Regions from separate parts of the uncultured Friedmanniella sp. genome, predicted to be linked through region 2. Evidence: riboswitches for the same ligand, from Rfam matches in the RefSeq annotation. Region 2 holds a riboswitch; each other region holds the start of a gene.
What was found. A riboswitch is a leader RNA that binds a small molecule or an ion and turns the genes downstream of it on or off. The one in region 2 is predicted to bind S-adenosylmethionine.
Positions count from the first base shown of each region.

Region 1 (10,296 bases), on a different contig from region 2:
GCGTGGCCTGGTCGACGTGCTCATCCCGCGCGGCGGTGCGGGGCTGATCGACCACGTCGTGCGGCACAGCCACGTCCCGGTGATCGAGACCGGGGTCGGCAACTGCCACCTCGTCGTCGACGCCACCGCCGACCCGACGATGGCCCTGGAGATCCTGCTCAACGCGAAGACCCAGCGGCCCTCGGTCTGCAACGCGGTCGAGACGCTGCTGGTCCACGTCGACGCCGCGGCTCGGTTCCTCCCCGACGCGCTGACCTGCCTCGCCGCAGCCGGGGTCACCGTCCACGGCGACGCGCGAACGGCCGCCTTCGGCGACGTCGTCCCGTCCACCGAGGCCGACTACAAGACGGAGTACCTCTCCCTCGACCTGGCGGTGGCGGTGGTCGACGACCTCGACGCCGCTCTCGACCACATCCGGCGCTACGGCACCGGGCACAGCGAGACCATCGTGACGGAGTCCCAGCGAGCCGCCGCGCGCTTCACCGCCGAGGTGGACGCGGCAGCGGTGCTGGTCAACGCGTCCAGCCGGTTCGTCGACGGGGCAGAGTTCGGGTTCGGCGCCGAGATCGGCATCTCGACCCAGAAGCTGCACGCGCGGGGACCGATGGGCCTGGCCGAGATGACCTCCACCAGGTACGTCGTCACCGGCTCCGGCCAGACCCGCCGTTGAGCGCTCGCGCTCTTCGACCCACCGCCACCCCGACCGGTAGGCTGCAGCCATGACCCTCGGACTGACCCTGCTGGAGACCGAGCTGCCGGTCCCGCCTTTCGTCTTCGGACTGATCGCCTTCGGCCTGCTGATCACGCTGTTGCTGATCACGCTGTCGTTGGGCAAGGGCCGTCCGCACAGCTGAGTGAGCTCCTCCGACGAGGTCGTCAGCGAGGACGACGTGGCCCGTGCCCGTCCGGACCGGGCCACCGGTCTGGCCCGGACGCCCGGTGCCGACCCCGGTCGACCGCACCGTCTGGGCGTGATGGGCGGCACGTTCGACCCCATCCACCACGGGCACCTCGTGGCCGCCAGCGAGGTGGCGATGCACTTCGGGCTGGACGAGGTGGTCTTCGTCCCCACCGGCCAGCCGTGGCAGAAGCTCGACCGGCAGGTGTCGGCGGGCGAGGACCGCTACCTGATGACGGTCATCGCGACCGCCTCGAACCCGCGGTTCACGGTCAGCCGGGTCGACATCGACCGAGCGGGAATGACCTACACCGTCGACACGTTGACCGACATACGTGCCGAACGGGGCGACGACGTCGAGCTCTACTTCATCACCGGGGCCGACGCCCTCACCCAGATCCTGACCTGGCACCAGGTCGACCGGCTGTTCGAGCTGGCCCACTTCGTCGGCTGCACCCGGCCCGGGGTCGAGCTCGACACCACGGTGATCGACCAGCTGCCGCAAGAGCGGGTGACCCTGCTGGAGATCCCGGCACTGGCCATCTCCTCGACGGCATGTCGGGCTCGCGTGCAGAAGCTGGACCCGATCTGGTACCTGGTGCCGGACGGCATCGTGCAGTACATCGCCAAGCGGGGCCTCTACCACCCCTGACCGGGTGGCTGCTCCCTCCCGGACCTCCGCCTCGGAGGTCCCGAACCGAAGGAAATCGTGACCGCAACCGAACGCGCCCTCGAGCTGACCCGGACCGCTGCCGCGGCGGCCGCCGACCGGCTCGGCACCGACCTGATCGCCTACGACGTCTCCGACCAGCTGGCCATCACCGACGTCTTCCTCGTCGTGACCGCCACCAACGAGCGGCAGGTGGGTGCCGTCGTCGACGGCATCGAGGAGGCGCTGCGTGGGCTGGACGCCAAGCCGGTCCGCCGCGAGGGCGACCGTGAGCAGCGCTGGGTGCTGCTGGACTATCTCGACCTCGTGGTGCACGTCCAGCACAGCGAGGAGCGTAAGTTCTACGCCCTGGAGCGGCTCTGGAGCGACTGCCCCGTGATTCCGCTGGGCGTGGACACGCGCCGGTGACCGCCCAGCGCGTCATTCTCTGGCGCCACGGCCGCACCGCCTGGAACCAGGTGAACCGCTTCCAGGGCCAGGCCGACATCGAGCTGGACGAGGTGGGCCGCGCGCAGGCGGCACGGGCGGCGTCCGTGCTGGCGGCGTTCGAGCCGGCCGTGCTGTGGTCCAGCGACCTCGTGCGGGCGCGGGCGACCGCAGCCGCCCTCGAGGCCCTGACCGGGCTCGAGGTGACCACCGACAAGCGACTCCGCGAGATCCACGTCGGCTCCTGGGAAGGTCTGACCGGCGACGAGGTGGACCAGCTCGACCCGGACCTCTCGCGAAGGTTGCGGGCCGGTGAGGACGTCCGTCGCTCGGCGACGGGGGAAAGCCCCTCCGAGGTCGCCGTCCGGGTGGCCGAGTGCCTGACCGAGCTGGCCGACTCCGCTCCCGACGGCTCGACCGTCGTCGCCGCGAGCCACGGGCTGGCTGGGCGCGTCGGCGTCGCCGAGCTCGTGGGGCTCCCCCTGGAGCACTGCCGGCTGCTCGGCGGGATGACCAACTGCGGGTGGGTGAGCCTCGACCGGCACCGCTCCGGCCGCTACTGGCGGATCGCCGCCTACAACGCCAGCGCCGACCCGACCGGTGACCTGATTTCGTGACCCGGACGCTCGCAGGCTAGTATTTCGGGGTCCCCAGGGGGCTGGGACCGCAAGGTCTCGGCTTGTCCGGGGCCACCCGCAAGGGGCTTTGGCGCAGTTGGTAGCGCGCTTCCATGGCATGGAAGAGGTCAGGGGTTCGAATCCCCTAAGCTCCACACTGAGAGGGCGAGCTCGGTAGCTCCCAGCTGGCCATCGGGGCGGTGATGTCCACATCCCCGGCAGCAACGATGACGTTCTCGCCCTTCCGCCTCCCCGGTCGCGCAGTTGCTGATGACGTGTTCGACGAGCTGGTGGACCCCTCACTGCCGGCCTCGGCGGGCGGCTGGACCGCTCAGCCATGCCGGGGTGGATGGCCTGGTACCTCCTGACCGGAGGGTGCGGTCGGCTTCTGCGGCTCGACGGGTGCCCCGCACAGCGGCTACGCCCTGCGGGGCGGGTCAGGTTGGCCCTGGTCGCGTCAGTAGGTCACGGGATCAGCACGACCTTGCCGTGGGGTCCTCGGAGAGGCTGAGCTCGGCCGCAGCGCGCCAGTCGTCGAGTGGGTAGGTCGCGGCTAGCGGGATGGGGAACTCCCCTACGGCGGCGAGTGCCGCGTACGCGGACAGGAAATCCGACCCCGGGTGACCGCCGGCAGCCGCCAGCTGCGTGCACGCCGGCACCGGCGCTTCGTGCCTCGTCCTGGTTCGAGATCGTCATCACCCGCGAGGGGTCGCCGGCGATCTCGACCATCGCCTGCGCGCCGGCACTGCGTCAGGAAGCTCGGCGAACGCCGCATCGACCGATTCGGTCAACCGCTGCTCCACGTCGAAGAGGACCTCGCGCTTGTCGGGGAAGTGCCGGAAGCGCGTGCGCTCGGTCACCCCGGCGCGCCCGGCGAGCTCGGCGGTCGTCACCGTGCCGAAACCGCGCTCGGTGCTCAGCTCGAGCGCGGCCCTCACCAGGCGCTCGCGCCTCTCGCTTCCGCTCGGGGCGGCTCAGTCGGCGGCCCGGACCTGCTCGAAGGACTGGGCGCCGACGACGCCCAGCAGGTCCAGGCGTGCTGCCGTACCCGTCCCGACCTGTGGTCTGAACAGCACCAGCCGCTGACCCGAGGGCGGGCTGAGGACGACGTCGCACTGCAGGTCCAGCCGGCCGACCTGAGGATGGACCAGCACTTTCAGGGTGGAGTGCCGGACGGCCACCTCCTGCCGCGCCCAGACGGCCCGGAACTCCTCACTGGCCTCGGAGAGGGCGGCCACCAGCGACTGCGCCTCCTCGTCGAGGTGCCGCGTGGCGGACGCGGCCCGCAGGTCGGCGACGTACTCCCGGCTCAGCGACTCGTGCTGCTCGGCCAGGTACCGCGACCGCAGCCCCGGATCGGTGAACCAGCGCCAGACGAAGGTGGATTCGCGCCCGGAGGCGCCGGCGATGGGACCGAGCAGCGCCACGTTGAGCGGATTCTGGGCCACGACGTCGCTCAGCTCGTCGGTGACCAAGGCCGGGACGGTCGGGGCCACGGCATCCAGCACGCACATCAGTCCGGGGTCGGCGTAGCCGAGGGACCGGTGACGGGGTGGCGGCGTCTGCTCGGCCAGGCGGTAGACGTAGTCACGTTCGTCCAGGGTCAGCCGCAGCGCCCGGGAGATCGCGCCGAGCATCGACGGGGACGGCCGCGGCCCGCGGCCCTGCTCGATCCGCTCGTAGTAGTCGGTCGACATGGCGGCGAGCACCGCCACCTCGTCGCGCCGCAGCCCTTTGGCACGGCGACGCCCGCCTGGCACCAGGCCGACGTCACCGGGACGCAGCTCCTCGCGCCGGTGACGCAGGAAAGCTCCCAGCTCCTGCTGAGCCATCGGCCACCTCCTCGTTCTGGTGCGCACCCCCATTCTGCGGCAGCGGCGGCGGGCCAACCACGCACTGGCGATCCGGGGATCAGCGGGACGCCCGAAGCGTCCGGTCGCCCTGCCAGCCTGATGGCACCACTCGTTCGTCCCAGGAGGACCCCATGCCCCGCACCACCATCGCCCTGGTCACCGGCGCCAGCCGCGGACTCGGACGCAACATGGCTCAGCACCTCGCCCGCGCCGGCGTCGGGGTGATCGGCACCTACCATCGCAACTCCGACGCGGCCGGCTCACTCGTCACCGAGCTGCACGGTTTCGGGGTGCCGGCCGCCGCGCTGTCGCTCGACGTGAGCGACAGCGCGAGCTTCGAGGGCTTCGTCGTCGCCGTCCGGCAGACCCTGGAAGACCTCGGGGCGGAACGTCTCGACGCGCTGGTCAACAACGCCGGTACCGGGGTCCACGCCTCCTTCGCCGAGACCACGCCGGAGCAGTTCGACGAGATGGTCGCCGTCCAGCTCAAGGGCCCGTTCTTCCTGACCCAGGCCCTGCTCCCGCTGATCGCCGACGGCGGCCGGATCCTGAACGTCTCCTCGGGCCTGGCCCGGTTCACCGGGCCGGGGTACGCCGCCTATGCGGCGATGAAGGGCGGCATCGAGGTGCTCACCCGCTACCAGGCGGCCGAGCTCGGCAGCCGACAGATTCGCGTCAACACCCTGGTGCCGGGCGCCATCGCCACCGACTTCAGCGGCGGGCTGGTTCGTGACAACGCCCAGGTCAACCAGGCGGTGGCTGCCGGCATCGCGCTCGGCCGGGTCGGGCTGCCCGACGACATCGGGGCCCCGGTCCCGGCGATCCTCTCCGACGCCTTCGGCTGGGCCACCGGCACCCGGATCGAGCTGTCCGGCGGCCAGAGCCTCTGAGCGGCGCTACTTCCTGGGCGTCGGGCGGCTCGCGGCGTGCGAGCGGCTCGTCAGCCACGGCGGTCCGGCCCGAGCGCCGCGTCGTACTGCTCGACGAGACCCGTGCGGCGCTGGCGGTGAAGGGGGCTCCTTCCGTGCGCTGCGCGTCCAGACCCGCGTCATCTTCACCCCCTGCGTTGGGCCCCTCCTCGACGTCCCGGCCGGGCAGCGACAGAGATGGTCCGTGTTGTCTCGACAGCCCAGCGTTGCTGCAGGCTTCCGCTGACTACGCCAGGTCCTCGTCGAACCACCGACGCCGCTACGGTGAGGACGACCCACGAGGAGCGCCGGTTGCTCTCAGGACCGGCACCTCAAGAGAGGTAGGCCCCGAGTGACTTCGGCGTTCGGCGGCGGGATGGTCGCGCTGGGAAGCTCTTTCGCAGCCGGTCCTGGCATCACCCCGGTCATCGATCGTCAGGCCGGGCGGTCGGGGCTCAACTACGCGCACCTCGTGGCAGGACGTCTGGGTCTGGAGCTCGTCGACGCGACCGTGTCCGGGGCCACCACGTCGACGATCCTGGACACGCCCCAACGGGTCGGCCGCCGGACCTTCGCGCCGCAGGTGTCTGCCGTGACCCCGGACGCGAGCCTCGTCACGATCACGGCAGCAGGCAACGACCTCGGTTACCTCCGCGGCGTCATGACCACCGCGATCTTGAACCGCGCGTACCGGCGCACGCTCCTGCGACCGCTGGTACGACGGCTGCGCGTCCGCCTCCCACCCCGTGAGGTGAGCAGGCAGGCGGTCGAGGACGCGACCGAGGGTCTGGCGCGCATCGTGGTCGAGGTCCACCACCGGTCGCCGGCGGCCCGGGTCGTGCTGGTGGACTACCTGCCCATCTTCACGGCGGCCACCACGCCAGACGCGTCCGCCCTCTTCGAGAACACCGAGATCGCCGACTTCCGCCGGGTCGCCGACATCGTGACCGGCGTGTTCGAGACGGCGGGTCGACGAGCGGGCGCCGAGGTCGTCACGGCGAGGAGGTACTCCCAGCCGCGCGGGACCGCAACGACGTCCCCCTGGGTGTTCGGGCTCCGGCCGCTGCGGCAGCTGGGTTCGTCCTTCCACCCCACGGCGGCCGGGATGGAGGAAGTCGCCCGGGTGCTGGTCGACCACCTCGCGACCGACGGCGCAGCACCGGGCGGGGCATCTGGGTGACGTTGCCTCGGTCGCCGCCAGGGTCCCCCGTGGGTGCCCGCGGCTCGGCGACCAGCTCACCGCGACCGGTGCGTCGGTCCGGGTCAGGCAGCCGGCGAGACGGCGTCCAGTTCAGTGCGCCGGTCCTCGCCCAGGTGGATGGCGGCCACGGCCGGGTTCTGCTCGAGGTGAGCAGGATGGTGTCAACGCCTCCGGCGGCGACGTCCTCGCCCGGATGACCGCCGGTGCCCCGGCCGGGCGTCCGGCCACCCCCGACGGGGTCGCAACCGCGGTCGCCCTGGCTCCTGTGGGACCAGGCCAGCGACGTTCGGGCACCGACACCCCCGTCGATGGCGGGATCACCACCACCCGGTCCGCCTGAGAGCCTCGCCTCGCGCATCGGGTCTTGACCCACGACCCCGTAGAGGCGCGATGGTCAGCACGCGCGCAGCGCGGCGAACTCCACCTCGCGCCGGAGCTCGAAGCCCATCGCCAGGTAGAGACTGATGGCCCGTGAGTTGGTGGCCCCGGTATGCAGGAACGGGGTCTCGCCCCGGCCGCGGGCCAGTTCGGCGACGGCGCGGACGAGCCGCGTGGCCAGCCCCTGCCGGCGGTACGCGGGATCGGTGCAGACCGCGCTGATCTCGGTCCAGCCGGTGGGATGCAGCCGCTCGCCCGCCATGGCCACGAGGGCACCGTCGCGCCGAAGACCGAGATAGGTCCCGAGCTGGTAGGTGCGTGGGCGGAACGGTCCGGGCTCGGTCCGGACGACCAGGTCCACCGCCTCCGGTGCGTCGGCCGCGCCGAGGACGAAGGCGTCGTCCGCGCGGGCGCTCCACAGGGCGTCGGTGGCGACGAGCTGGACGCCCGGGACGACTCCCTCCAGCCCCCACCCGCAGGGCACGGCACGGGTGAAGCCGGGTGGCCCGGCCAGGCCGGCCACCTCCCCGTCGGTGTACAGCTCGCGCAGGTCCGCCCAGGCGCGGTCGTCCTCGAACGAGGCCACCGCGGCGAACGGGGAGACGTCAGCGGGGTAGCGGCGGGCACGTCCCTGGCCGAGCGCGAAACGGGCGTGCACGCCGGTCAGCGACGCCCACGCGGCGGAGTCGAGCGGGTGCGGGGACGGCGCGGCGCTCTCGCCGCCGGACAGGACACGGGTGGTCACGACGCGACAACCTACTCGAGCCACCTGCTATTCCCTACTATCCCTACAGGGTTTGACACTTCGAGGGCCTGGCCGTAACGTTCTCGGCAGGTCACGAGAATCAGCGACAAGCCCTGGCTGGCTGATCGGCAACCCTCGTCTTCGGCGGTGGGGTGCCCCAGGTGACGACCGGGCAGGGGAGTCCCTCCTCTGCAAGCGCCGGTCCCCGCCCGGGGGCCCCGAGCTCGATCGGCTTGCCGCATGACCTGTCACCCCAACGCCTGGCATCCCCAGAGTCAGACCGCCGCTACAGATCGGCGCCGGACCCCCATCGGCCACCCCCGGGGGGCGGCCTGTTGTCGACACCCCCGCGGCCCTCGCGGCTGAGCGGCGCCCCGCTCGCCGCTGCCCCCCTCACCCTCCGTCAGCCCCGGAACCGGCTCCCGCCGGCGCCCCGTCACGCCTCGAGGTCCCCATGAGCATGAGCACCGACCGTCGGCCGCCGCCGGCGTCTGACCACCCACCCCAGCCCGGGCAGCCCAAGCCGGTTCTCCGGCCGGACGCGACCGGCGCCGCCACCCCGGCCGCCCAGCTGGCCTCCACCCGCGTCGTCCCGCTGCGCCACCCGTGGCGCTGGGTCGCGAGCGTCGTCGTCCTGCTGCTGCTGGCCCAGGTGGTCCGCGGCCTGGCGGCCAACCCGGCCTACCAGTGGGGCGTCTTCGGCTACTGGTTCTTCCAGCCGATCATCCTCGAGGGCCTCCTGGTGACCCTGAAGCTCACGGCCTACAGCGCGGTCATCGGCTTCGCTGCCGGCATCGTGCTGGCGCTGATGAGGCTCTCGGCGAGCCCCGTGCTGCGCTCGGTGAGCTGGGTCTACATCTGGATCTTCCGCTCGATCCCGCTGATCGTCCTGCTGCTGTTCCTCGCGAACGCCACCGCCCTCTACCCGAGCCTCGGGCTGTCGGTGCCGTTCGGGCCGCAGCTGTTCAGCCTCGACGCGACCCAGCTGCTCAGCTACGAGGCCGCGGCGATCATCGGCCTCAGCCTGAACGAGGCCGCCTACGCCGCCGAGATCGTCCGGTCCGGCCTCATCTCGGTCGACCCGGGCCAGCGCGAGGCGGCCGTCGCACTGGGACTGCCGCGGCACCGGCGCTTCAGCCGCATCGTGCTGCCGCAGGCGATGCGCGCGATCCTGCCCTCGTACGCGAACCAGCTGATCGGACTGCTCAAGGGCACCTCGGTCGTCTACATCACCTCGCTGCTCGACCTCTTCGGCCAGGTGGAGACCCAGGCGAGCACCAACAGCGGCGAGGTCATCCCGCTCCTGATGGTGGCGACGGTCTGGTACGTCATCCTCACGACTGTCCTGTCGGTGTTCCAGTACTTCGTGGAGCAGCGCTTCGCCCGCGGCGTCGACCGGCTGGCCCAACCCGGACGAGCCCAACGGGTGCTGGCGGCTGTCCTCACCCGACGGGGGGTGGCCCGATGAGCGCGGCGGTCACCGGCACCTCGCCCGTCCCGACGGCACCCGCGGCGACCACGGCCGTCGTCCAGGTGCGTGGGGCGACGAAGTCCTTCGGCGCGCACACCGTCCTTCACGAGGTCGACCTCGACGTCGAGCGGGGCACGGTGACCGTGGTCCTCGGGCCGTCCGGGTCGGGCAAGTCGACCCTGCTGCGCTCGATCAACCACCTGGAGAAGCTGGACGCCGGCTTCGTCAGCGTCGACGGCGAGCTGGTCGGCGTCCGGGTCCACCGCGGCCGGCTGCACGAGCTCAGCGAGCGCGCGATCCTGCGCCAGCGCGCCCGGATCGGGTTCGTCTTCCAGAGCTTCAACCTCTTCCCGCACCTCACGGTGCTGGACAACGTCGTGGAGGCGCCCGTCGCGGCGCTCGGACGCGACCGGGCCGAGGTGCGGGCCGAGGCGCGGACGTTGCTGGAGCGGGTCCGTCTCGCCGACAAGGCGGAGTCCTATCCGCGACAGCTCTCCGGCGGGCAGCAGCAGCGGGTGGCGATCGCCCGTGCTCTCGCGCTGCGTCCGGAGCTGATCTTGTTCGACGAGCCCACCTCGGCCCTGGACCCCGAGCTCGTCGGCGAGGTCCTCGCGGTGATCAAGGACCTGGCGGCGTCCGGCACCACCATGATCATCGTCACCCACGAGGTCGGATTCGCCCGCGAGGTCGCCGACACCGTCGTGTTCCTCGACGGCGGCCGCGTCCTCGAGCAGGGACCTCCCGAGCAGGTCCTGACCCATCCGCGGCACCCGCGCACCGCCGCGTTCCTCAGCCGCGTGCGCTGACCCACCCCACCCGGACCCACCTCATCCCGCACGGCCTGCGGCGCCGCCGCGGCACCCCATTTCAAGGAGACAACCATGTCGATCACCACCCGTACCCGAGCAGGGTCGGTCGCCGCCCGCGCCGCGCTGCTCATCCCCGTCCTGGCCCTCGCGCTCGCGGCCTGCTCGACGAGCGACGCGGCCACCACGAGCGCGCCGAGCGCCGACGCGAACGGCAACACCGCCGTCGTGGTCGCCGACAACACCACCACCGCCACCCGCACCGAGATCACCGTCCAGACCCAGGCGGCCCTGCGGGACGAGCTGCCCGCCGCCGTGAGGGA
Region 1 is NZ_CAXTHT010000002.1:633,227-643,522, forward strand. Features, by position in the region: gene ACFE7W_RS07295 (glutamate-5-semialdehyde dehydrogenase) at 1-670, shown strand, start outside; gene ACFE7W_RS07300 (hypothetical protein) at 720-854, shown strand; gene nadD (nicotinate-nucleotide adenylyltransferase) at 891-1,550, shown strand; gene rsfS (ribosome silencing factor) at 1,608-1,976, shown strand; gene ACFE7W_RS07315 (histidine phosphatase family protein) at 1,973-2,611, shown strand; tRNA gene ACFE7W_RS07320 (tRNA-Ala) at 2,694-2,766, shown strand; gene ACFE7W_RS07325 (helix-turn-helix domain-containing protein) at 3,307-3,549, opposite strand; gene ACFE7W_RS07330 (helix-turn-helix transcriptional regulator) at 3,586-4,443, opposite strand; gene ACFE7W_RS07335 (SDR family NAD(P)-dependent oxidoreductase) at 4,596-5,354, shown strand; gene ACFE7W_RS07340 (SGNH/GDSL hydrolase family protein) at 5,749-6,552, shown strand; gene ACFE7W_RS07345 (GNAT family N-acetyltransferase) at 6,968-7,696, opposite strand; SAM riboswitch class IV at 7,786-7,900, shown strand; gene ACFE7W_RS07350 (amino acid ABC transporter permease) at 8,157-9,164, shown strand; gene ACFE7W_RS07355 (amino acid ABC transporter ATP-binding protein) at 9,161-9,973, shown strand; gene ACFE7W_RS07360 (ABC transporter substrate-binding protein) at 10,049-10,296, shown strand, end outside.
Region 1: it holds a riboswitch for S-adenosylmethionine, as region 2 does, so the genes downstream of both, ACFE7W_RS07350 (amino acid ABC transporter permease) here and ACFE7W_RS16435 (putative leader peptide) in region 2, are expected to answer to the same signal.

Region 2 (10,296 bases):
TTTCTGTTGGGTCTTCCCGCCCTTTCCTCGCCTAGGGTCTCGGTGCGTCAGACAGCGTCGGGGGAGCTGGGGGGCAGCCATTCTGCTGCCTCATTCCGTCCCCCCCGATCGGAGCAGTCATGTCCTTTTCCCCCACTCAACGCCGGCTCGCCGCGGCAGGCTCGCTGGCCCTCGCCGCGACCGTCGCCCTCGCCACACCGGCGCCCGCCCAGGCCGCCGGCTCCCGCGCCTACAGCGGATCCGCCTACGGCTCCACAGCCAAGGTCGGCAGCCTCGTCAACTCCGGCAAGACCTCTTCCGTCGGGCTCTGCACGACGACTGCCCCGAAGTCCGCCAGCAACAACACCGCCAAGATCGTCCTGCCCGGCGTCGGCCGGATCGGAGCGGCCACCACCAAGGTCACGACCTCGAAGAGCAGTGGCCAGCTGACGACCAGCACCACCACGACCGGGTCGACGTCGCTCGTCGGTGACCTGGTCCAGGCGTCGGCCATCACGAGCACGGCCAAGGTCAAGTACTCCTCCGCCGGCTACACCCGCGCAGCCTCCACCGTGTTCACCAATCTCCGGGTGGCGGGCACCAGCGTGACCGCCAGGCCGGGGGTGGACACCATCATCAGCATCCCCGACGTGGCGACCGTCCGCATCAACGGCCAGAGCACCTCCACGACCAACGGCGCACACAGCATCACCGTCACCGGACTACGGATCACGCTTCTCGCGGGTAACCGGCTGGGCCTGCCGACCGGTGACATCGTCGTCGGGGTGGCCACCAGCGACCTGCGCGACCCGGTGCACCGCCTGGCCTCCGGCGCGGCCTACGGCACGCTGGTGAACGTGGCGGGCGTGGTCAAGTCCGGCGCGACAGCAGCGGTCGGCCAGCCCTGCGCGGGCAGCAACGGCGTCACCCTGACCAACTCGGTGGACTCGACCACGCTCGGCTCGGCCCTGCACGTCGGGGCGGTGCGGAGCGCGACCAAGAGCACGGACACCTCCGCTAAGACGCTTTCCGTCGCGACGAACACCGTGGCGGGCATCGACCTCCTCGACGGTGTCGTCACGATCGACGCCGTCGAGGCCAAGGCCGCGACCACCGCGAAAGGCACGAGCACCCCGTCCAGCTCCTCGTCCGGGACCAAGGTCGTCGGGCTCAAGGTCAACGGCGTCAGCCGTACGGTGAGCACCGCGGAGAACACCAGTATCAACATCGCCGGCGTCGGCACGCTCTACCTGCACCGCGCCCTGCGGACCAGCACCGGCATCCAGGTCTACGCCGTCCAGCTGAAGCTCAGCACGGCGTCCCAGGGCCTCGGCGTCGGCACCGTCATCACCGTCGGCTCGGCGAAGACGGGCGTCGCCGCTCACTAGACCAGGGCTCCCACCAGGGCGGACGTGCTCCGCCACCCCCTACTGCGCGCTGCCGGCTCGTCGACGAGCCGGCAGCGCGTTTCTGCGTGCCCCGAGCCTGACGGGCCGAGCAGGAAAGCCATTTCTTTTCGGAGCCGAAACCACCCTGGATTGGTCTTTCTTGAGGCATCTTTTACGCAGTTTTGCCCTTGGCTACGGTTTGGTCTCGCTTTGATTCTTTGCATTTTTAAGCCGCCACGAATGTCCTATGTTCTGTCCTGTTCGCGGCTACCGGGGGGAGCCAAGCGGCGCCAAAAACACTCATTCCCACCCCGATCGGAGAGCACCGTGTCCACCTCCCCCACCCGCCGCATCCTCGCCGTGACCAGCGCCTCGACCGTGGCCGCCGCGCTGGCCATGACGATGCCGCTACCCGCCCAGGCCGCGACCACGACGTACGACGCCTTCAGCGGCTCGGCCTACGTCTCCGTAGTCACCCTCGGCCCGATCACCTCGGGCGCGAGTGCCGTGTCGTCGGTCTGCACCACCAACAAGGACCTCACCCGCACCAACACCGTCGCCAAGCTCTCCGTGCCGCTGCTCGGCAACGTCGGCGCCGGGAACACCCAGGTGACGACCTCGGGGTCCGGCAGCTCCGGCGCCACCACCGCGACCACCACCATCGCCGGCACGTCCCTGCTGGGCGGTCTGGTCTCGGCCAGCGCGATCACCTCCTCAGCCAAGGTCTCCCACACCGGCGACACCTACACCAACACCGCCAGCAGCACCTTCACCGGTCTGAAGATCGCCGGCCGCTCCGTCACCGTCAAGCCGACCGGGGTGACCACGGTCAGCATCCCCGGCATCGCGAGCGTCGTCCTCAACAACCAGAAGGTCGCCAGCGCGGCCGGCAACCACACCCTCGGGGTGATCGCCATGCGGGTCAACGTGCTCAAGGGCAACCCGCTGGGCCTGGCGAGCGGGACCGTCATCGTCGGCGTCGCGAACGCCGGGCTGCGGGACACCATCTTCCACAAGCCCGCCGCCTCGGCCTACGGGACCCAGATCGACGTGGCCGGCGTCGTCAGCGCGGGCAAGACCGCTTCGGTGGGGCTGCCCTGCGGCGGTCTGACCGACGTCACCAAGTCCTCCAACCTGGCCGGGGTCGACGTCCCCGGGGTTCTCAAGGTCGGTGCGCTGACCACGAAGGTCTCCAGCACCGACACCGCCTCGAGCACCACGGCCAACGCCAGCGCCGAGATCGGCGCCACCAGCCTGCTGGGTGGCGTCATCAGCGTCGACGCGATCACGGCGGCCTCCAGCTCCACCCGGAAGGGGACCAAGGTCACCACCACCTCCGAAGGCACCCAGGTGCTGGGCCTGAAGATCAACGGCGTCGACCAGACCACCGCCGACGTGGCCGAGAACAGCACGATCGACATCGACGGGGTGGGCACCCTCTACCTGCGCCGGGCCGTACGCTCGGGCAGCAGCCTCCAGGTGTACGCCCTCCAGCTGAAGCTGGACACTGCCCAGCTGGGGCTCGCCGCCGGCACCACGCTGACGGTCGGCTCGGCCTACGCCGCGGTCACCGCCTACTGACCGCACCACCACACCAAGGCCGATGAGCGGCCGGCTCGGGCGCCCGAGCCGGCCGCTCGTCACGTCTCGAGCCGGGTTCAGCCCAGCCCGAGCAGGGCGTTCTCGATCACCTCGGCCATCGCCGGGTGGATCCAGTACTGCCCCTGCGCGACCTCGGCCGCGGTCTGGCCGAAGCTCATCGCCTGGATCAGCGGCTGGATCAGCGACGAGGCGTCGGGTCCGATCAGGTGGGCCCCCAACAGCCGGCCGGAGGCGCGGTCGCCGACCAGCTTGACGAAGTGGTCGGTGTCCTCCATCGCCCAGCCGTAGGCCACGTCGCCGTACGCCTGCCGGGCGACGGTGTAGTCCAGCCCCTGCTCGCGGGCCTCCTGCTCGGTCAGGCCCACCGCGGCGACCTGCGGGGAGGAGAAGACGGCGTGCGGAACGAACCGGTGGTCGCTCTCGTGCAGGTCGTCGGGGTGCAGCAGGTTGTGCTGGACCACCCGGGCCTCGTGGTTGGCCACGTGCTTGAGCTGGTGGTGGGAGGAGACGTCGCCGAGGGCGAAGACATGGGAGGCCGTGGTGCGCTGGTGGGCGTCGACCACCACGTAGCCCTCGGCGTCGACGTCGACCCCGGCGGCCTCGAGGTGCAGGGTGTCGGCGTTGGGCCGTCGGCCGGTGGCGATGAGCAGGACGTCGACGGTCAGCTCGTGCTCCCCGTCTGCGTCCACCACGGTGGCCCTCACGCCGCCACCCTCGGCCGGTCGCACCTGCCGCAGCGCAGCCTCGGTCCGCAGGTCGACCCGGGAGGCCATCAGCTCGGTGAACCGGGTGGAGACGTCGTCGTCCTCGCGCCGGAGCAGCTTCTCGCTCCGGCTGAGCACGGTCACCCGGCTGCCGTAGGAGGCGAAGATGTGGGAGAACTCGGCGGCGATGTACCCGCCGCCGACGATCAACACCGAGCGCGGCAGGTCCGGCAGCCGCATCACGGTGTCCGAGGTGTGGTAGGTCACCGAGTCGAGGCCGGGGACGTCGGGCAGCACGGGCCGGCTGCCCGCCGCGAGGACGAAGCGGTCCGCGGTGATGGTCTCCGCGCCGACCTGGAGAGCATGCTCGCCGACGAAGTGGGCCGACTCCTGGTAGACGGTGACGTTGTCGTTGCGCTGGCGCCACGTGAGCCCACCGGCCGAGATCGGGTCGATCCGGCCGAAGATGCGGTCCCGGATCTCGGCCCAGTGCACCGCCGCCAACTCGAGGTCCACCCCCAGCCGGTGCGCGTGGGCGGGGCTGAGAGCCAGATCGGCGGGGTGCACGAACATCTTGGTCGGGATGCAGCCGACGTTCAGGCAGGTGCCGCCGAAGGTGCCCTTGTCGACCAGGGCGACCGAGGTGTCGGCGAAGCGTTCGTCGACGATCGAGTTGCCGGAGCCGGAGCCGATGATGGCGAGGTCGTAATGCTGCACCCCGCCATGCTGCCAGGCGGCCCCAGCCGCCCCGTTCCCCTAGCCCGTCGAAGGGCCCGACCGGTCAGCTCAGACCTCGACGCCGAGGGGCACGCTGATCCCGAGCCCGCTGCGGGTCTCGCGACCGTAGTGGCCGATCTCCCGGGCCAGGTCCAGCGGTCGGGTCGTCATCGAGGTGTCCGGCGCCAACAGGTGGGCGGGGACCAGCCAGACGATCTCGAACTCGATCCCGTCCGGGTCCCGCCCGTAGAGGGACTTGGTGGTGCCGTGGTCCGACAGCCCGGTCAGCGCATCGGCCGACGCCAGGTCGAGCTGAAGCTGCTCGAGGTCGCCGAGGGTGCTGACCTCCCAGGCCAGGTGGTAGAGCCCGACGGTGGAGCGGCCCGCGGGGCTGGACGCAGCCTGAGTGCCCATGGCGAAGAGGCCGAGGTCGTGGTCGTTGGTGGAGTCCCGCGCACGCAGGAACGAGGCCTGCCCCGCCATGCCGGCGACCACGGTGAAGCCGAGCACCTCGGTGTAGAAGCGCACCGAGCGGTCGAGGTCGGCGATGAAGAGGACGGCGTGGTTGAGCCGCTGGATGGCCATGAGTGCCCCTGGGGTAGTGATTGAAGGTTCAAGTAAGTGTAGCGTGACTCCCGGACCCAGCACCAGCAGGATGGGGCCAGCACCGGGAGCGGCAACCGGTGCTGGACTCGGACCCAGAGACGGAGAGCAACGATGAGCGACGGGACCGGCCGCCCGCAGCCGCCGCGGATGACCCGCGCGCTGACCTTCCTGTTCGCCGTCGCGGGTGGGGCGGCGGTCGGGAACCTCTACTGGTCGCAGCCGCTGCTGGACACGATCGCCACGGACCTGCACGCCTCCACCGCCGCAGCCGGCTGGCTGGTCACCGCCACCCAGCTCGGCTACGCGGCGGGGATCCTGCTGGTGGTGCCGCTCGGCGACGTCACGAACCGGCGTCGGCTGCTGCTGGTGATGATGCTGTGCGCCGTGGCCGCCCTCCTCCTCTGCGCACTGGCTCCGACGATGGGCCTGCTGCTGGCGGCGATCACCCTGCTCGGCCTGACCACCGTCGGCGGGCAGATCCTGACCCCGCTCGCCGGGGACCTCGCCGACGACGGTTCCCGCGGGCAGGTGGTGGGGACGGTGGCCTCCGGCATCCTCACCGGGATCCTCGTCTCGCGGACCCTCAGCGGCCTGGTGGCCGAGGTCGCCGGCTGGCGGGCCATCTACGTGCTCGCGGCCGTCGTCGACGTCGTCCTGGCCGCGCTGCTCTACCGGGCCGTCCCCCCGCTCTCGCCCAAGACCAAGCTGGCCTACCCGAGGCTGATCGCCTCCGTGGGTGCGGTGGTGGTGCGCGAACGCACGGTGCGGTGGACGCTGGTCCTCGCCGGCATCTCCTTCGGGGTGTTCACCATGTTCTGGACCTCGCTGACCTTCCTGCTCAGCGGGCCGCCGTTCTCCTACCCCGTCTCCGTGATCGGTCTCTTCGGGCTGGTCGGCCTGGCCGGGGCCATCGCCGCCCAGCGCGCCGGTCGGCTGCACGACCGCGGCTGGTCCCTCCCAGCCACCGGCATCGGCTGGGCGCTGGCCCTGCTCGCGTTCCTGCTCGCTCTGGTGGGCGGCCGCTCGGTGGTGCTGATCGTGCTGGCCATCCTGGTGCTGGACGTCGCCATCCAGGGGGTCAACATCCTCAACCAGACGCGAATCTTCGCCGTCTCGGCCGAGGCGCGGAGCAGGCTCAACACGGCCTTCGTGACCAACAACTTCATCGGTGGCGCCGTCGGCTCCGCGGCCGCCACCGTGCTGTGGTCCGTCGGTGGCTGGACGGCCGTCACCACAGCCGGCGCCGGCCTCAGCGTCGTGGCCCTGGTGGTCTGGGCGATCGCCCGTCGCGGCCCCTTGCGGACCGAGCCCGTCGCCCGCTCGTGAGCACGACGAGATTGCCTGCATTTCCTATCGTGAGACAGGGGTTTGCCTGCCCGGGTCGGCTCGGTTACGGTCAGGCCAGGTCATGAGTGCCAGCACGTAGCCCCGGCTCGCTGGCCAGCAACCCTCCGCGACGGTTGGGGTGCTCCGGGTGAAGACCAGGCCCGCGTCCTCCCGGACGCCGGCAAACCTGTCGTCCGACTTCCGAGGGAACCCTGGTGACCCTTCACCTGCACGGCCGCATCCACGTCGACCTGCAACGCACCGCGAGTGCGGGCTGTCGACGCATGCCGACCTCCGCCTGAGCTCTGCTCCCCTTCCTTCCCACCCTCGCCGGCTCGCCACTCGATGGCGGCGCCGCACCCCAGGAGTCCCGCATGCCTTCGTCCACGTCCCCACTCGGCCAGATCGCCCAGCGGCTCGCCGCCCGTACCGACCTCTGGCAACCCCTCGTCCGCTATGACGCCCAGAACCGCTTCTACACCCGGCTCGCGGCGGAACCCGACTACGAGGCGTGGCTGTTGACCTGGCTGCCCGGCCAGGGCACCCTCTGGCACGACCACGGCGGCAGCGCCGGGGCCTTCGCCACCGTCCAGGGCACGCTCACCGAGCGCCACGCCGTTCCCGTGGGCGACGGCACCGCCCGGATCGCCGCCGGAGAGCGTCGGCTGAGCGACGCGGCGGTCCGCCCGTTCGGCCGCCAGCACATCCACCAGGTCGTCAACGCTGAGCTTTTACCAGCCGTCAGCGTGCATGTCTACGCCCCGTCACTGAGCGAGATGAACGAGTACGAAGCCCACGGGTCGCTGCTATCGTTGACTCGATCACAACTGGCCGGGGTGAATTGGTGAGCATCCTCGTCCCGCCAGCCACCACGACCCGCACCGGTCGCAAGACCATCCACGAAGTGCTGGAATCGGCCCGGGGGCGCCTCCAAAGGCTCACCCCAGCACAGGCCCGGATTCTCTGGGGCACCGGTGCGGTCGTGGTGGACATCCGTCCCGCGGCTCAGCGCGACGTCGAAGGTGATCTTCCCGGCGCCCTGCTGATCGAGCGCAACGTGCTCGAGTGGCGCTTCGACCCCGCCAGCGACGCGGCCCTACCGATCGCCTCGTACGACCTGCCGGTGATCGTCCTCTGCCAGGAGGGCTACACCTCCAGCCTCGCCGCTGTGGCCCTGCAGGACCTCGGCGTCTGGCGCGCCACCGACGTCATCGGCGGTTACGCCGCCTGGCGGTCCCTGCTCTGACCGAGTTGTCAGAACTCAGTTGTCCTCCGGGGCAGCTGAGTTCTGACAACTCGGGGGGGGGAAAAGGGTCAGACGCCGGCGTAGGAGTGCAGGCCCGAGACCAGCAGGTTGATGCCCACGAAGTTGAACCAGAACGACGCGAGGCCCACGATCGCGATCCCGGCGGCCTTGCTGCCCCGCCAGCCGGCCGTCGAGCGGGCGTGCAGGTAGCAGGCGTAGATCACCCAGGTGACCAAGGCCCAGGTCTCCTTGGGGTCCCAGCCCCAGTACCGACCCCAGGCGTACTCGGCCCAGATGGAGCCGGCGGCGACGGTGAAGGTCCACAGCGGGAACGCGAAGGCGTGGAAGCGGTAGGCGAGCAGGTCGACCCGCCGAGACGTCGGCAGCAGCGCGAGGTAGCCCTTGACGGTGCCCCGGTCCTCGGCCCGCTTCTTCAGCAGGTACAAAATCGACAGCAACCCGCCCACGTTGTACGCCGCGCCCGAGATGGCGGCGGCCACGATGTGGATCAGGAACCAGACCGAGTGCAGCGCCGGCACGAGCGGGGCAACGGCGACGTAGAAGACGGTGACCGCCAGGCCGTTGCCGACGGCAGCCAGCAGCGTCACGGGCAGGCCCAGCCAACGCAGGCCCGAGCGCCAGACCATGACCAGGTACACCGCGACGATGAACACCATCGCCAAGGTGGTGAACTCGAACATGTTGCCCCACGGCGCCCGGCCCGCGGCCAGGCCTCGGAGCAGCACGCCGCCCACACTGAGCGCGAGCCCGAACACGGTCAGCGCGACGCCCATCCGGCCGAACTGCTCGACCCGCTGCGAGCTCGCCGCCGTGGCCGGCTCGGCGGGGGCGGTGGACCGCGGGACGGCCCGGGTCCGGGGAGCGTCGACGGTGTCGTAGACGGCCTCACCGCGCGCCCCGACGCTGGCCAGCTCGCGCTCGGGCTCGGCCACCGTGCCGACGCTGCGGGCGGCCGCCCACTCGGCGGCGTGGGCGAACATCGCCAGCGCGTAGACCACCACCGACGTCACGAACACGACGTTCGACAGGTACTCGTATCTCATCGGTCTGCCTTCTGGCTGAGGTCGCTTGCGGGGTCTGGAGCAACTGGTCCTGCTGAGGGTTCGCCGGCGTCGTCCTCGCCGGATGCGTGCGGTCCTGCGTCGGGGGGCGGTCCCGTGTCCGGGGGCGAGCCCGACAGCTCGGCGGCGAACTCGGCGACGTCCTCGCTCAGCCCACCCCGGGCGTCGGCACGGTCCAGGCCGCCGACCTCGACCATCAACGTCGCGCCGTCACCCTTGCTGGTCCGCACCCAGATCCGGCGCGGCCGCACGAACAGCGACAGGCAGAGCCCGAAGACGGCGAAGCCGATGGCGATGAGCGAGATGGGAGCGCCCGGCGCGTCACCGACCTGCAGCTTGACCCAGCGGTCCCAGCCGTCCATCTTCAGGGTGCCGAGCCCGTTGGGGAGCGTGACCGTCTCACCCGTCCGCAGGGCGAAGCGCAGCGGGGTGCCCTTCGCGTCCTTCATCTGGGTCATGCCGGTGGTGTCGAGGGAGTAGACGTTCTCCGGCGCGCCGGTCTCGGCCTTGGGCGGGCCGTACCAGCCGTTGAGGAACAGCGCCGGGTTGATCGCGTCCGGGAAGCCGGAGGTAGGGGCCGCGCTGGACCCGTCCGAAACGGCGGTGGGCAGGAAGAAGCCCTCGAACGCGATCCGCTGCGGCCGCGCGTCGTAGGCCTTGATCGCGCCCGCCGAGGTGAAGTTGCCGTCCTGGGGCAGGAAGACCACCGGTCCGGAGAAGGTGACCTTGCCGTTGCCGTCGGTGATGGTCACCCGGGGGGCGTAGCCGTGGCCGATCAGGTGCACCGTGGTGCCGTCGATGGTCAGCGGGTGGTTGACCTCGAGGGTCTTGGTCACCGGCGCCTCACCGGGAGCCTCGGTCACCTCGACGACGGCCTTGAACAGCCGGGCCGCGCCGCGCTGCACCGCCCCGGTCTCGAACCGGACGTCGAAGCTCTTGACCAGCACGCTGAAGGGCACCAGCTGGGAGTCGGAGAAGGCGGCCCCGGCCGACAGGTCGTCGTACTGGGTGACGGTGTTGGCGAAGCCCTGGCCGGTGACCACGACGGCGCTGCCGCGGAAGCCGTACAGGCTGCCGATGGCCACCCCGAGCAGCACGAACAGCAGGCTGATGTGGAAGACGAGGTTGCCGGCCTCGCGCAGGTAGCCGCGCTCGGCCGCGACCGAGTCCTCGCGCAGGTCCACCCGGTAACGCTGCCGGCGCAGGCTGGTCGCCGCTCGTTCGAGCACGGCGGCAGAGTCCTCGTCGGCGCCGGTGCCGGCCACCGGCGCGCTGCGGTACGCGGGCAGCCGGGACAGGTAGCGGGGCGTCCGCGGTGGCCGGCTGCGCAGCGCCCGGGCGTAGACGCCGACCCGGGGCACGATGCAGCCGATCAGGGACAGGAAGAGCAACAGGTAGATCGCGGAGAACCACGGCGAGGTGTACACGTGGAAGACGCCGAGCTTGTCATAGATCGGCCCGAGCGTGGGGTGGTCGGTGAGGAACTCCGAGACCCGGACGGGTGAGATGTTCTGTTGGGGTACCAGCGACCCGGGGACGGCCGCCACGGCGAGGGCGAACAGCAGCACCAGCGCCGTGCGCATCGAGGTCAGCTGAGTCCAGACGAACCGGGCGCCGCCGCGCCAGCCCAGTTTCGGCAGGCCGCC
Region 2 is NZ_CAXTHT010000007.1:118,364-128,659, forward strand. Features, by position in the region: gene ACFE7W_RS16410 (choice-of-anchor P family protein) at 120-1,367, shown strand; gene ACFE7W_RS16415 (choice-of-anchor P family protein) at 1,695-2,948, shown strand; gene ACFE7W_RS16420 (mycothione reductase) at 3,026-4,390, opposite strand; gene ACFE7W_RS16425 (VOC family protein) at 4,460-4,975, opposite strand; gene ACFE7W_RS16430 (MFS transporter) at 5,108-6,322, shown strand; SAM riboswitch class IV at 6,401-6,516, shown strand; gene ACFE7W_RS16435 (putative leader peptide) at 6,538-6,624, shown strand; gene ACFE7W_RS16440 (cysteine dioxygenase family protein) at 6,697-7,170, shown strand; gene ACFE7W_RS16445 (rhodanese-like domain-containing protein) at 7,167-7,568, shown strand; gene ccsB (c-type cytochrome biogenesis protein CcsB) at 7,637-8,632, opposite strand; gene ACFE7W_RS16455 (cytochrome c biogenesis protein ResB) at 8,629-10,233, opposite strand.

Region 3 (10,296 bases), on a different contig from region 2:
TCACGGGGTGGTCGGCCGCAGCGACCTGGACCCACCGGCCCCTGCTCAACCGGCTGCTGATGGCCGGGCTGGACCACCTCACGGTCGGTGCTCACCGCGAGGACCAGCTGTTGCTGCTCAGCGCGCTGCTGGCCGGGCTCGCGGTCTGGCCGCTGGCGACCGCCCTGGCCCCGCGGCTGGGACGGGCCGAGGCCGCGGCGGCCGGGAGCGCCCTGCTCGCCGCCCTGGTCTGGGCGCCACCGAGGACGATGCTGCAGCCGGAGTGGTACGCGCTGGTGCTCGCCGCCTCCGCCGTCGGGGTGGGCGCGCACCCGACGACCCAGGCCCGGCGACGACGGGCGGCGGCGACCGCCTCGGCGGCCCTGATGGTGGCCGCCGTGCTGATGAAGTGGACCACCGCCGGCACCGCCGCGACCGCCTGGCTGGTGCTGGTGGCGCTCACCTGGCGGACCGAGCGTCGACGACTGGTCCTGCTCACTCTGATGGCCGCTGTCCTGCTGCCGCTGGTGCTCGGCGCCGAAGTCCTGGCGGTCCCTCACGAGGGCCGCTGGCTGACCGAGATCCCACGGCTCAACCCGCCGGCCGACGCCCTTCGGTGGTGCTCGCCGCTCTCGGTACCCCACGACCCCTGCCATCTGCAGTCGCTGGCGTTCAACGAGGCCCTCGGGTCACCGCTGCTGCTCCTGCTGCCGGCCGCGGTGGTGCTCCTGGTCGGGACGCTGCCGGGTCGGGCCCGCTGGGCCGCGCTGGTGCTGCCCGTCCTCGCGGTGGCGCTGAGCGTGACGACCACCCTCATCCAGGCTCAGTACTTCAGCTACCACGTCGCGGCCGTCCCGGTTGTCGCAGCGGGCTGGGTCGGCTGGGCGGCGGCCTCGGCCGTACGCCGGACCGGACGGGTCCCGGCCGAGATCGTCGCCCCCGCGCTGATCGCGGCCGTGGTTCTCACCGGGCTGTTGGCCCGGCCGGCCGCCGAGCGCACGTCCCCGAGAGCGGTGCTGCTCGGGCACTCGCTCGCGGCCTGGACGTACGGCTTCTCGGTACTGGTGGCGCTCAGCGCGACGGTTGGGGCGGTCACGGCCGTCCGGCGAACGCAGCGGTTGGACCGACCGGCCGGGCCGGTCGCGCGACGCGGTCCAGCCGGGGCGGTCACGGCGCTGGCGCTGCTGGCGGCCCTGGCGCTGCCGCTGCTGCCGGCCATCGGCTACAGCTTCGACGGGGCGAACGCCGGCCGGACGGCGCTCGGGGAGCAACGGCTGGCCACCCGCGACGCCGCCGCCGGTGCCGCCATCCGGGCCCGGATCGGCCCCGGTACGCCGGTGGTCTACCTCGGCTTCGGCGACCGTCCCTACTGGGTGCGCGAGCCCACCTCCTGCCGCTACGCCGCCGCGACCTTCCTGCAGCGCAGCGCGTACCGCGACGTCGACGGCCTGGCCAGCTTGAGAGAGAACCTGGCCTGCCTGGCCGACCCGCGCGCCCGCTACGCGGTGGTCCAGAACGGCTGGATCCACCTCGACCGCGCCGACCCGGCCGTCCGGCAGAGCCTCGCCACCACCTTCGACTGCGACCGTCCGGTGCTGACCGCGGCCAACCTCACCGTCTGTCCTCGCCGGTAGGTCGCCGGTCAGCAGGCGGTGAGGCCGCGGTCGATGACACCGCCGAGACTGAGCCGGACCAGCCATCTCAACCCACCGAAGGATCAGGAACCTGGCCACAAGAGCGGACCATGGCCCGGTTCCTGATCATCGTCAGCCCACGGAAGCGTGACGCCCTCACGCGTCGACGCTGCGACCTCAGCCGGCGGCCGGAGCGACGTCGAGCGCCCACACGACGCCGAAGCGGTCGCGGAGCTGGCCGGCGAGCGGCGCCCACGCGGACGGCCCGAGCGGCTGCCGGACCTCAGCTCCCTCCGACAGGCCGTTCCAGTAGCGGGTGACCTCCTCGGCGTCGGTGCCGTGCACGTACACGTAGAACGCGTTCGCCCCCTGGTCGTACGGCTGGCCGGGCCAGACGTCGAACGCCATCACCCGGAAGCCGGCGGCGGTGGACACCTGCCCGAAGACGACCCGGTCGGCCCACGCCGGGTCGTCGGAGGCGCCCATCTGGCCGTACGTCATCGCCGCGACCTCACCGCCGAAGGCCGCGGCGTAGAAGTCGAGCGCCGCTCGGGCGTCGCCGTCGAAGTTGAGGTGCGGGGTGGTCTCGATGGACATGGGATCTCCTCGTGGTTCGGGCGACCGTCGTGATCGCCGTGCGAACAGCCTCTCGGAGGATCAGGTCAGATCGTGACCGCTTCTTCGACGAGAATGGCGCCATGTCCGGACCGTCCTCCCGCATGCTCGCCCTGCTGTCCTTGCTGCAGGTGCACCGGGACTGGCCGGGCCACGAGCTTGCTGAGCGGCTCGACGTCGGTCCCCGGACGATCCGGCGCGACGTCGACCGGCTGCGCGAGCTCGGCTACCGGGTCGAGGCGCTCCGGGGGCCGGCCGGCGGGTACCGGCTCGCCGCGGGGTCCGAACTCCCGCCGCTGCTCTTCGACGACGACCAGGCCGTGGCCATCGCGCTGGCCCTCGCGGTGGCCCCGGCGTCCGGCGCCGACATCGCCGAGCCGGCCGCGCGGGCCCTCGCCACGGTCCGCCAGGTCATGCCCTCGCGTCTGCGGCACCGGATCGACGCGGTGGCCGCGGTCACGAAGCCGGAGGCAGTCCAGGTGGACGCGAACATCCTGGTGGCGGTGAGCGAGGCCGAGCACCGCGGTGAGGTGCTCCGCTTCGACCAGCTGCCCGCCGACGAGGACCGCCCGCCCCGCCGGGTGGAGCCGTACGCCGTCATCGCCCGCCACGGTCGCTGGTACCTGCTCGCCTGGGACCTCGACCGCGATGACTGGCGCACCTTCCGCGTCGACCGGATGACCCCGAGGTCGCGGACCGGACTCCGGTTCACGCCGCGTCAGGTCCCCGGAGGCGATCCGGCGGCCTTCGTCGCCGCCCGCTTCAAGGGCTCCCGGCGTGACGACGTCTGGCCGTGTACCGGCTCGGTGACCGTGCCCGCTGACGCGGTGACCAGCCTGGCGCCCTACCTGCCGGAGGACGCGCTGGTCGAGGCCTCCGGTCCGGGTCAGTGCCGGGTCACGCTCGGGTCGTGGTCCTGGACGGGACTGGCCGCCACCTTCGCCGCGTTGACGGTCGACTTCACCGTCGATGGTCCGGCACCGCTCCGAGAGGCCGTGCTCGCCCTGAGCGACCGTCTTCGAGGGGCCGGTACGCCGTGACGCCGAGGACGGCGTCGACGCCCGGTCAGAGGGCGGAATTCTCGTCGAGGAAGTGGTAGGCCCGGTCGTGGTAGACCAGCGGAGCTCCGCCGCCGTCTTGGGACGACTCACGCGCACCGACGACGACGAGGTGGCTGGCCCCGAGGGCGACCCGCTGGACGACGTCCCCCCGGATCCACGCCGGCACCCCGTCGAGGACGGGTTCGCCGGTGGGCAGCCAGCGCCAGTCGACCCCGGCGAACCGGTCGACGTCCCGGGTGGCGAACCGGGCGGACAGGTCGACCTGGGCGGCTCCGAGAAAGCTGATCGTCAGGGTGTCGGCCCGGCTGAGGGCCGGCCAGGACGACGACGTCCCCGCCACCGAGAAGGTCAGCAGGGCCGGCTGCGCGGACACCGAGACCACCGACGTCGCGGTGAAACCCACCGGCCGGTCGCCGTCACGCAGGGCGACGACGGCCACGCCGGCGGGGTGGCGACGGAAGATCGACCGGAACGCCTCCGAGCTGATCGCCGCCGACCCCTGGCCCTCCTGAGCCTGGGCGCGGGGCTCGACGGTCATGCCCCTGCCCCCGCCCGCCGGACCCTCAGCAGGGCGGAGACGAGCGCGGCGGCCTCGTCCGCCCACGCGCCCACGAGACCGTCCAGGTCGGGCAGCTGCTTCTCGGTCACCGCGAACGGACGTGTCGGAGCGAGGGCGCCGAGCTCGACCAGCAGGGGCCGCAGCAGGTGCTCGGCCACGAACGAGTGGGCCGGGCTCGCCGAGACCACCACCGGCACAGCGAGCACGCCCTGCAGTCCCCCACTCGGGTAGCGGTCGAGGAAGGCTTTCAGCAGGCCCGTGTAGCTCGCCTTGTAGACCGGCGTCGCGACCACGGCCACCGACGAACCGGCCAGGGTCTCGGCGAACCGGTCGACCTCGGGCGCGCTCTCGGAGAACAGCTGCGGCGCGACCTCGGCGAGGTCCAGCGAGACCGGCGGGCCGGCGTCGGTCCGGGCGGCGATCGCCTCGGCCAGCGTCCGGGCCACCAGCAGGGTGCGCGAGCCGGCACGGGGGTTCCCGGACAGGGCGACGAGACTCACGAGGACGCTCCGACCTGGGCTGTACTGGCTGGGGCCGCACCGGCGGAGGAGCGAGGGAGGACGCGGGGGGCCGGGTCCAGCCCGAGGTGGTCCCGCAGGGTCTCGCCCTCGTACTCGGTGCGGAACGAGCCGCGTTCCTGCAGCAGCGGGACGACCTCGTCGGCGAAGCGGTCGAGCCCGCCCGGGGTGATGTGCGGGACCAGGATGAAGCCGTCGCAGACGTCGTCCTGCACGAACCGGTCAATCGTGTCCGCGATCGTCTGGGCCGAGCCCACGAACGTCTGCCGGTTCGTCGTCTCGACGATCAGCTCGCGCAGCGACAGGTGCTCGGTCGCCGCACGCTCGCGCCATTCCCGCGCGGTCGCGACGGGGTCGCGGTACATGCGGACGCTCGCCCGGCCCTTGCTGATGGTCTCCCCCACCACAGGGTCGAAGGCCGGTGGCGGACCGTCGGGGTCGATCTCGGACAGGTCGGTGTTCCACAGCTGTTCGGCGAGCTTGATCGCCGTCGCCGGGCTGACCTGCTGCAGCCGGACCTCGTGCGCGAGCTCGGCGGCCTCGGCGTCGGTGTCGGCGAGCGCGAACGTCGACGCGGGCAGCACCACCAGCTGGTCGGGCCGCCGGCCGTACGCGGCCAGCCGGCCCTTGACGTCGGCGTAGAAGGCGCGGCCCGCGTCGTAGGTGCCGTGGCGGGTGAAGATCGCGTCGGCGGTCGCGGCGGCGAACTCCCGGCCCTCCTCGGAATCCCCGGCCTGGAAGATCACCGGTCGGCCCTGCGGGCTGCGCGGGGTGGTGAAGGCGCCGGAGATGTCGAAGTGCTGGTCGCGGTGGGTGAAGGTCCCGACCTCGGGGTTGCGCAGGAACCTCCCCGTCGTCTGGTCGCTCACGACCTCGTCGCCTCGCCAGGAGTCGAAGAGCGTGAACGCGGCGTCGAGGAAGTGCTGGGCGCGGGAGTACCGCTCGTCAGAAGCCAGGAAGCCGCCGCGCCGGAAGTTCTCCCCGGTGAAGGCGTCCCAGGAGGTGACGACGTTCCAGGCGGCGCGGCCGGCGGAGAGGTGGTCCAGCGTCGCGAACTGGCGCGCCACGTCGAAGGGCTCGTTGAACGTCGAGTTGATCGTCCCGGCCAGCCCGAGGTGCTCGGTGACGGCAGCGAGCGCGGCCAGGACCGTGAAGGTGTCGGGCCGACCCACGACGTCGAGGTCGTAGATCTCGCCGCCCTGCTCGCGCAGCCGCAGCCCTTCGGCCAGGAAGAAGAAGTCGAACTTCGCCCGCTCCGCGGTCTGAGCGAGGTGCACGAACGAGCTGAACTCGATGTGGCTCCCGGCGGCGGGGTCGCTCCACACGGTGGTGTTGTTCACCCCCGGGAAGTGGGCGGCGAGGTGGATCTGCTTGCGGGGCGTGCTGGTCATACCGATCCTCGGTTCGTGGCGTAGCGGTTGGCCGGACGCTCGAGGCCGAGCCGGTCGCGGAGGGTGCCCGGCTCGTAGGCCGTACGGAAGGCCTGCCGGCGCTGCAGCTCGGGCACGAGGCCGTCGACGATCGCGTCGAGGTCCTGCGGCAGGGCGGCCGGCCTGAGCCGGAAGCCGGTCAGCCCGGCCTCGGCCCGGGCGAGCAGCAGGTCGGCGAGGCCCTGGGGCGTGCCGACGAAGATCTCGGCGTCGCTGGTGAACCTGCGGCCCGACCAGTCCTCGAGCTGGGCCCACCGCGCGTCGGCCCGCGCCTGGTCGGCGTCGAGCAGCACGACGAGCTCGCCGAAGACGTGGTCGGCACCCGTGCGACCGGCCTCCCGGCGGGACGCGACGATCTCCTCGACCTGCGCCGCGGCAGCGGCGTTGTCGTGCGGGGTGATGAGGACGACGTCGGCGGCACGCGCGGCGAAGGTCCGCGGTATCTCCGCGTGCGCCAGCGCCACCACGACCGGTTGCCCCTGCGGTGGACGCGGGGTGATCGAGGGCCCCCGCACCGAGAAGGAGCGCCCCACGAAGTCGATGTGGTGCAGCTTGTCGCGGTCGACGAAACGGCCTGTCGCGACGTCGCGGATCTCGGCGTCGTCCTCCCAGCTGTCCCAGAGCCGCCGGACGACCTCCACGGCGTCCCCGGCGTCGGCGAAGAGGTTGCGAACCAGACCCCGGGCCGCCTCGTCGTCGGCCCCCTCGGCGGCGGCAAACGGGTCGCCCCACGGTTCCCGTCGCCCGAAGTGGGCGACCTCCTCGGGCCGCGCCGACACCTGCGGCCGCCAGCCGGCGCGGCCCTGGGAGACGTAGTCGAGGGTGGCGATGGCCTTGGAGAGATGGAACGGCTCGGTGTGGGTCACCGTGCCGGTCGGCACCAGCCCGATGTGCTCGGTGAGCGGCGCCACCCGGGCGGCGACGAGGACCGCGTCCAGCCGGCCCCGGACCTCGTCGGTGCGGTGGTCGGGCCCGACGAACGAGGTGCTCTGCAGGGCCAGCCCGTCCTCGATGGTCACGAGATCGAGCAGCCCCTCCTCCGCGCGCCGGGTGAGGTCGCCCCAGTAGCCGGCGGTGAGCAGGTCACGCGGCCGGGCCGTCGGCAGCCGCCAGGCCGCAGGATGCCAGCCGGCACCGTCCAGAGCGACGGCGAGGTGCAGCGGGCGGGTCATCGGGGACCTCCGGTGGGGTCGGCGGGACGGTGGGGCAGGAAGGACGGCACCGCGTCCGGCGCGCTGAAGCTGGACCATCGGGTGCTGGCCCGGAAGGCGGGCAGCTCCGCGAGGTAGGCCGCGTAGCGGGCCAGGTGCGGGTAGCTGCTCAGCGGCGGACCGAGCCGCCCGTCGGCGTTCGCTTGCACGTCGTAGCGGGCGAGCGTCACCCACAGCCGGATGTCGGCCTCGGTGAGCCCACGCCCGACCAGGAAACCGCCGTCGACGAGCCGGGCGTCCAGCCGCCGGAACGCGCCGAGCAGCTCCGAGCGTGCCTGCTCGGCCGCCGGCCCCTTCCCCGACGCCCGACCCACCCCCTGGTTGACCGCTGGCCCGACCCACCGGTCGAGCTCCTCGATCTCCGCACGGTGGCCCGCGGGATAGGTGTCGACGCCCGGGTAGCGGAAACCCGGGAACTGCGTGGCGATGTCCAGCCCGAGCGTCCGGTAGTCGTTGCTGACCACCCGTCCGGTCTCGGTGTCCCACAGGGTCGGCACGCTGACGTGGCCGTCGAAGCCCCGCTCGGTGGCCTCGTAGGCGTCGCGCAAGAGGGTGAAGCCGTTCACGGGGTCGGGTCCGTGGGTCTGCCGGAAGGCCCAGCCGCGGCCGTCGCGGGCGTCGTCGACGTAGGACACCGAGATGACACCGCCATCCTCAGAGGAGGGACGACCCGCCTGACCCCCCGCTGGTCTCGTCGTGAGTCCGTTCACCTCGAGCTCGAGCACCACCCGCTGCGACCAGGGGCAGAACCAGCCCGCGTACAGGTGGTAGCGACCGGGCACGGCCGGGAAGCCGCTGGAGCCGTCCCGGGTGATCCGGTGGGTGAAGCGGTAGAGCGGCCGGGGGTCCTCAGGGCGCTGCGGCACCCGGTAGGTCCCGTGCCGCGCCACGTCGACGGGACTGGCGAAGCCCGCCCGGGCGGTGGTGGTCTCGGTCATCGGTCGGCTCCTGCCGCTGGGGTGTTCGAAGGTGCGCACGGGGTGCTGGCCGTGCCGAGGGCCTGCAGACCGGTCACGGCCGCCCAGGCAGGAAGCTCGCGGTCGTCAGGCAAGGGGCGGCAGCCGTCCGCGGTGTAGGTCCACCGGGGACCCTCGGCGACCAGCAGGTCCAGGGCTCCGAGAAGTCGGTCGACGTCGGCCGAGGAGTTGGCGACCCCGAGGCTGGCGCGCACCGCGCCGTCGTCGACCCCGAGCCGGGCCAGCAGCGGGTGCGCGCAGAACCGGCCGTCCCGGACGCCGATGCCGTGCTCGGCGGAGAGGTAGGAGGCAACCAGCGCCGAGCGGAAGCCGGGCACGGTGAAGCTGACGACGCCGACCACGTCGGCAGCGTCGGGCCAGATCCGGAGCGGCTCGATCCCCCGCAGCCGTAGCCCGTCGACGAGGCGTCGGTGCAGGCTGGCCTCGTGGGCGCGGATCCGGCCCGGGCCGGTCGCCTCGAGGGTGCGCAGCGCCTCGGCGAGCGCGAGGGCGCCGAGCACGGCCGGGGTGCCGCCCTCGTGCCGCTCCGGGCTGCTCGCCCACTCCGTGCCGGTCGTCGTGACCTGACGCACGGCACCGCCGCCGGCCAGGTGCGGCTCGGCCTCGTCCAGCCAGTCGCGGCGCCCGACGAGCGCGCCGGCGCCGAACGGGGCGTACAGCTTGTGACCGGAGAAGGCCACGTAGTCCGCGCCCAGCCCGGCGAGGTCGAAGCCCCGGTGCGGGAGGAGCTGGGCTGCGTCCACGGCGATCCGGGCGCCGTGGGCGTGAGCCAGACGGACCAGGCGAGGCAGGTCGGGAACCTCCCCGGTGACGTTCGACGCGCCGGTGACCGCGAGCAGCGCCGCCGGGCGGCGCGCCAGCTCGGCCGCCAGCGCCGCCTCCGTCTCCCCCAGGGTCGAGCCGCTGGGCACGACCCGGACGCCGTGCCCAGGAGACGGCGAGCGCCAGGGCAGCAGGTTCGCGTGGTGCTCCACGTCGAGGACGACCACCTCGCCCGGGACCGCGGCGCTGAGGAGGTTGAGGGCGTCGGTCGTGTTGCGGGTGAACACGACGACATCGTCGGCGCGGGCCCCGACCGCGCGGCCGACGGTCACGCGGGCCTGCTCGTAGAGTCCGGTGCACAGCTGCGAGAGGTACCCGGCGCCGCGGTGGACGCTGGCGTAGAACGGCAGCACGTCGCTCACGTGGTTCGCGACCCGGGTCAGGGCGGGGGCGCTGGCGGCGGTGTCCAGGTGGACGAAACGCGCACGCCGGCCCCCGACCAGCGGCACGGACTCCGAGGCGCCGACGGTCGGCAGCAAGGCGGGCACCTCGGCGGCGACCGCAGGCCCGGTCGGGGTCGGGCTCGCGACGCTGGGGGTCGGGGTGGACGGGGGGGCGAGAACGGTCACGGATGACCTTCCGGATCAGGACCCCAGGACGGGGCCGCGCTTGCCGCTGCCCGGTCGGCAGCGGCCATGTCGTCACCCGGGGCACCCCACCGCGGAGGAGGGTTGCCGGTCAGCAAGCCGGGGCTTGACGCTGACGCTCGTGACAGGGACACGATAACTCGATATTTCCTAGCAACAAGCATTGGTACAGGGTGTGGACGGGAGCCGGCGGCTACTTGAGCAGCACGGACAGCAGGGCGGCGAGCTCGGTCAGGGAGGGCCCGCTGTCGTCTGTGACCCTCGCCAGGTCGTCCTCACCCGTCACGTCGCTGACCGAGCCCCGCCCGTCGGAACACGGGAGACCCGCCATCGCCGAGAGGTCGACGAGCGGTGCCAGGCCACGAGCCGGGCGCCCCCCGGCCGTTGTCCGCGCCACGGGTGCCGCCGGGCGTCCTGGCGACCGCGGGCTCACGTCAGCCCCTCGTTCCCGCGCCGACCGGCTCATCGTCGGCGGGTACGCCAACGGCCTCCTCGGCCGGGTGGTGTCGCAGCGCGAGCAGGGCACGGGCGACTTGGTCGTTGAGCCGGTGCACCGGCGCGTTCGTGCACGGACGCGCGAACGCCGCCGCCTTCACCGCGGTGTGCATGCCCAGGGCCAGCCGCCGCGGCGCGACCGACCCGTCGGCGCGGACCAGGTGATGAGTGGCGTCGGTCCGCAGCTGGCCGGTGTCGAGCGGCCGTCCAGCCGGGTCCCGCAGCACGTGGGAGGACACCTCGCCGCGCGCGAGCAGCGCGGCCAGCAGTGGGTCCTCGGCGCGGCCCAGGTCGAACGCCGGCAACGTGGCGTCCACGAGTGCGTGCGCCTCGACCTCGTAGGCCACGGCGGAGGACCGGGCGACGAAGACTCCGCGCTCGACGTCGGCCGCCACCTCCAGACCCGGG
Region 3 is NZ_CAXTHT010000002.1:645,905-656,200, reverse strand. Features, by position in the region: gene ACFE7W_RS07415 (hypothetical protein) at 1-1,613, shown strand, start outside; gene ACFE7W_RS07410 (VOC family protein) at 1,791-2,210, opposite strand; gene ACFE7W_RS07405 (helix-turn-helix transcriptional regulator) at 2,312-3,268, shown strand; gene ACFE7W_RS07400 (flavin reductase family protein) at 3,294-3,827, opposite strand; gene ACFE7W_RS07395 (NADPH-dependent FMN reductase) at 3,824-4,348, opposite strand; gene ACFE7W_RS07390 (NtaA/DmoA family FMN-dependent monooxygenase) at 4,345-5,757, opposite strand; gene ACFE7W_RS07385 (LLM class flavin-dependent oxidoreductase) at 5,754-6,968, opposite strand; gene ACFE7W_RS07380 (glutathione S-transferase C-terminal domain-containing protein) at 6,965-7,945, opposite strand; gene ACFE7W_RS07375 (aminotransferase class V-fold PLP-dependent enzyme) at 7,942-9,375, opposite strand; SAM riboswitch class IV at 9,407-9,520, opposite strand; gene ACFE7W_RS07370 (hypothetical protein) at 9,587-9,724, opposite strand; gene ACFE7W_RS07365 (FAD/NAD(P)-binding protein) at 9,828-10,296, opposite strand, start outside.
Region 3: it holds a riboswitch for S-adenosylmethionine, as region 2 does, so the genes downstream of both, ACFE7W_RS07375 (aminotransferase class V-fold PLP-dependent enzyme) here and ACFE7W_RS16435 (putative leader peptide) in region 2, are expected to answer to the same signal.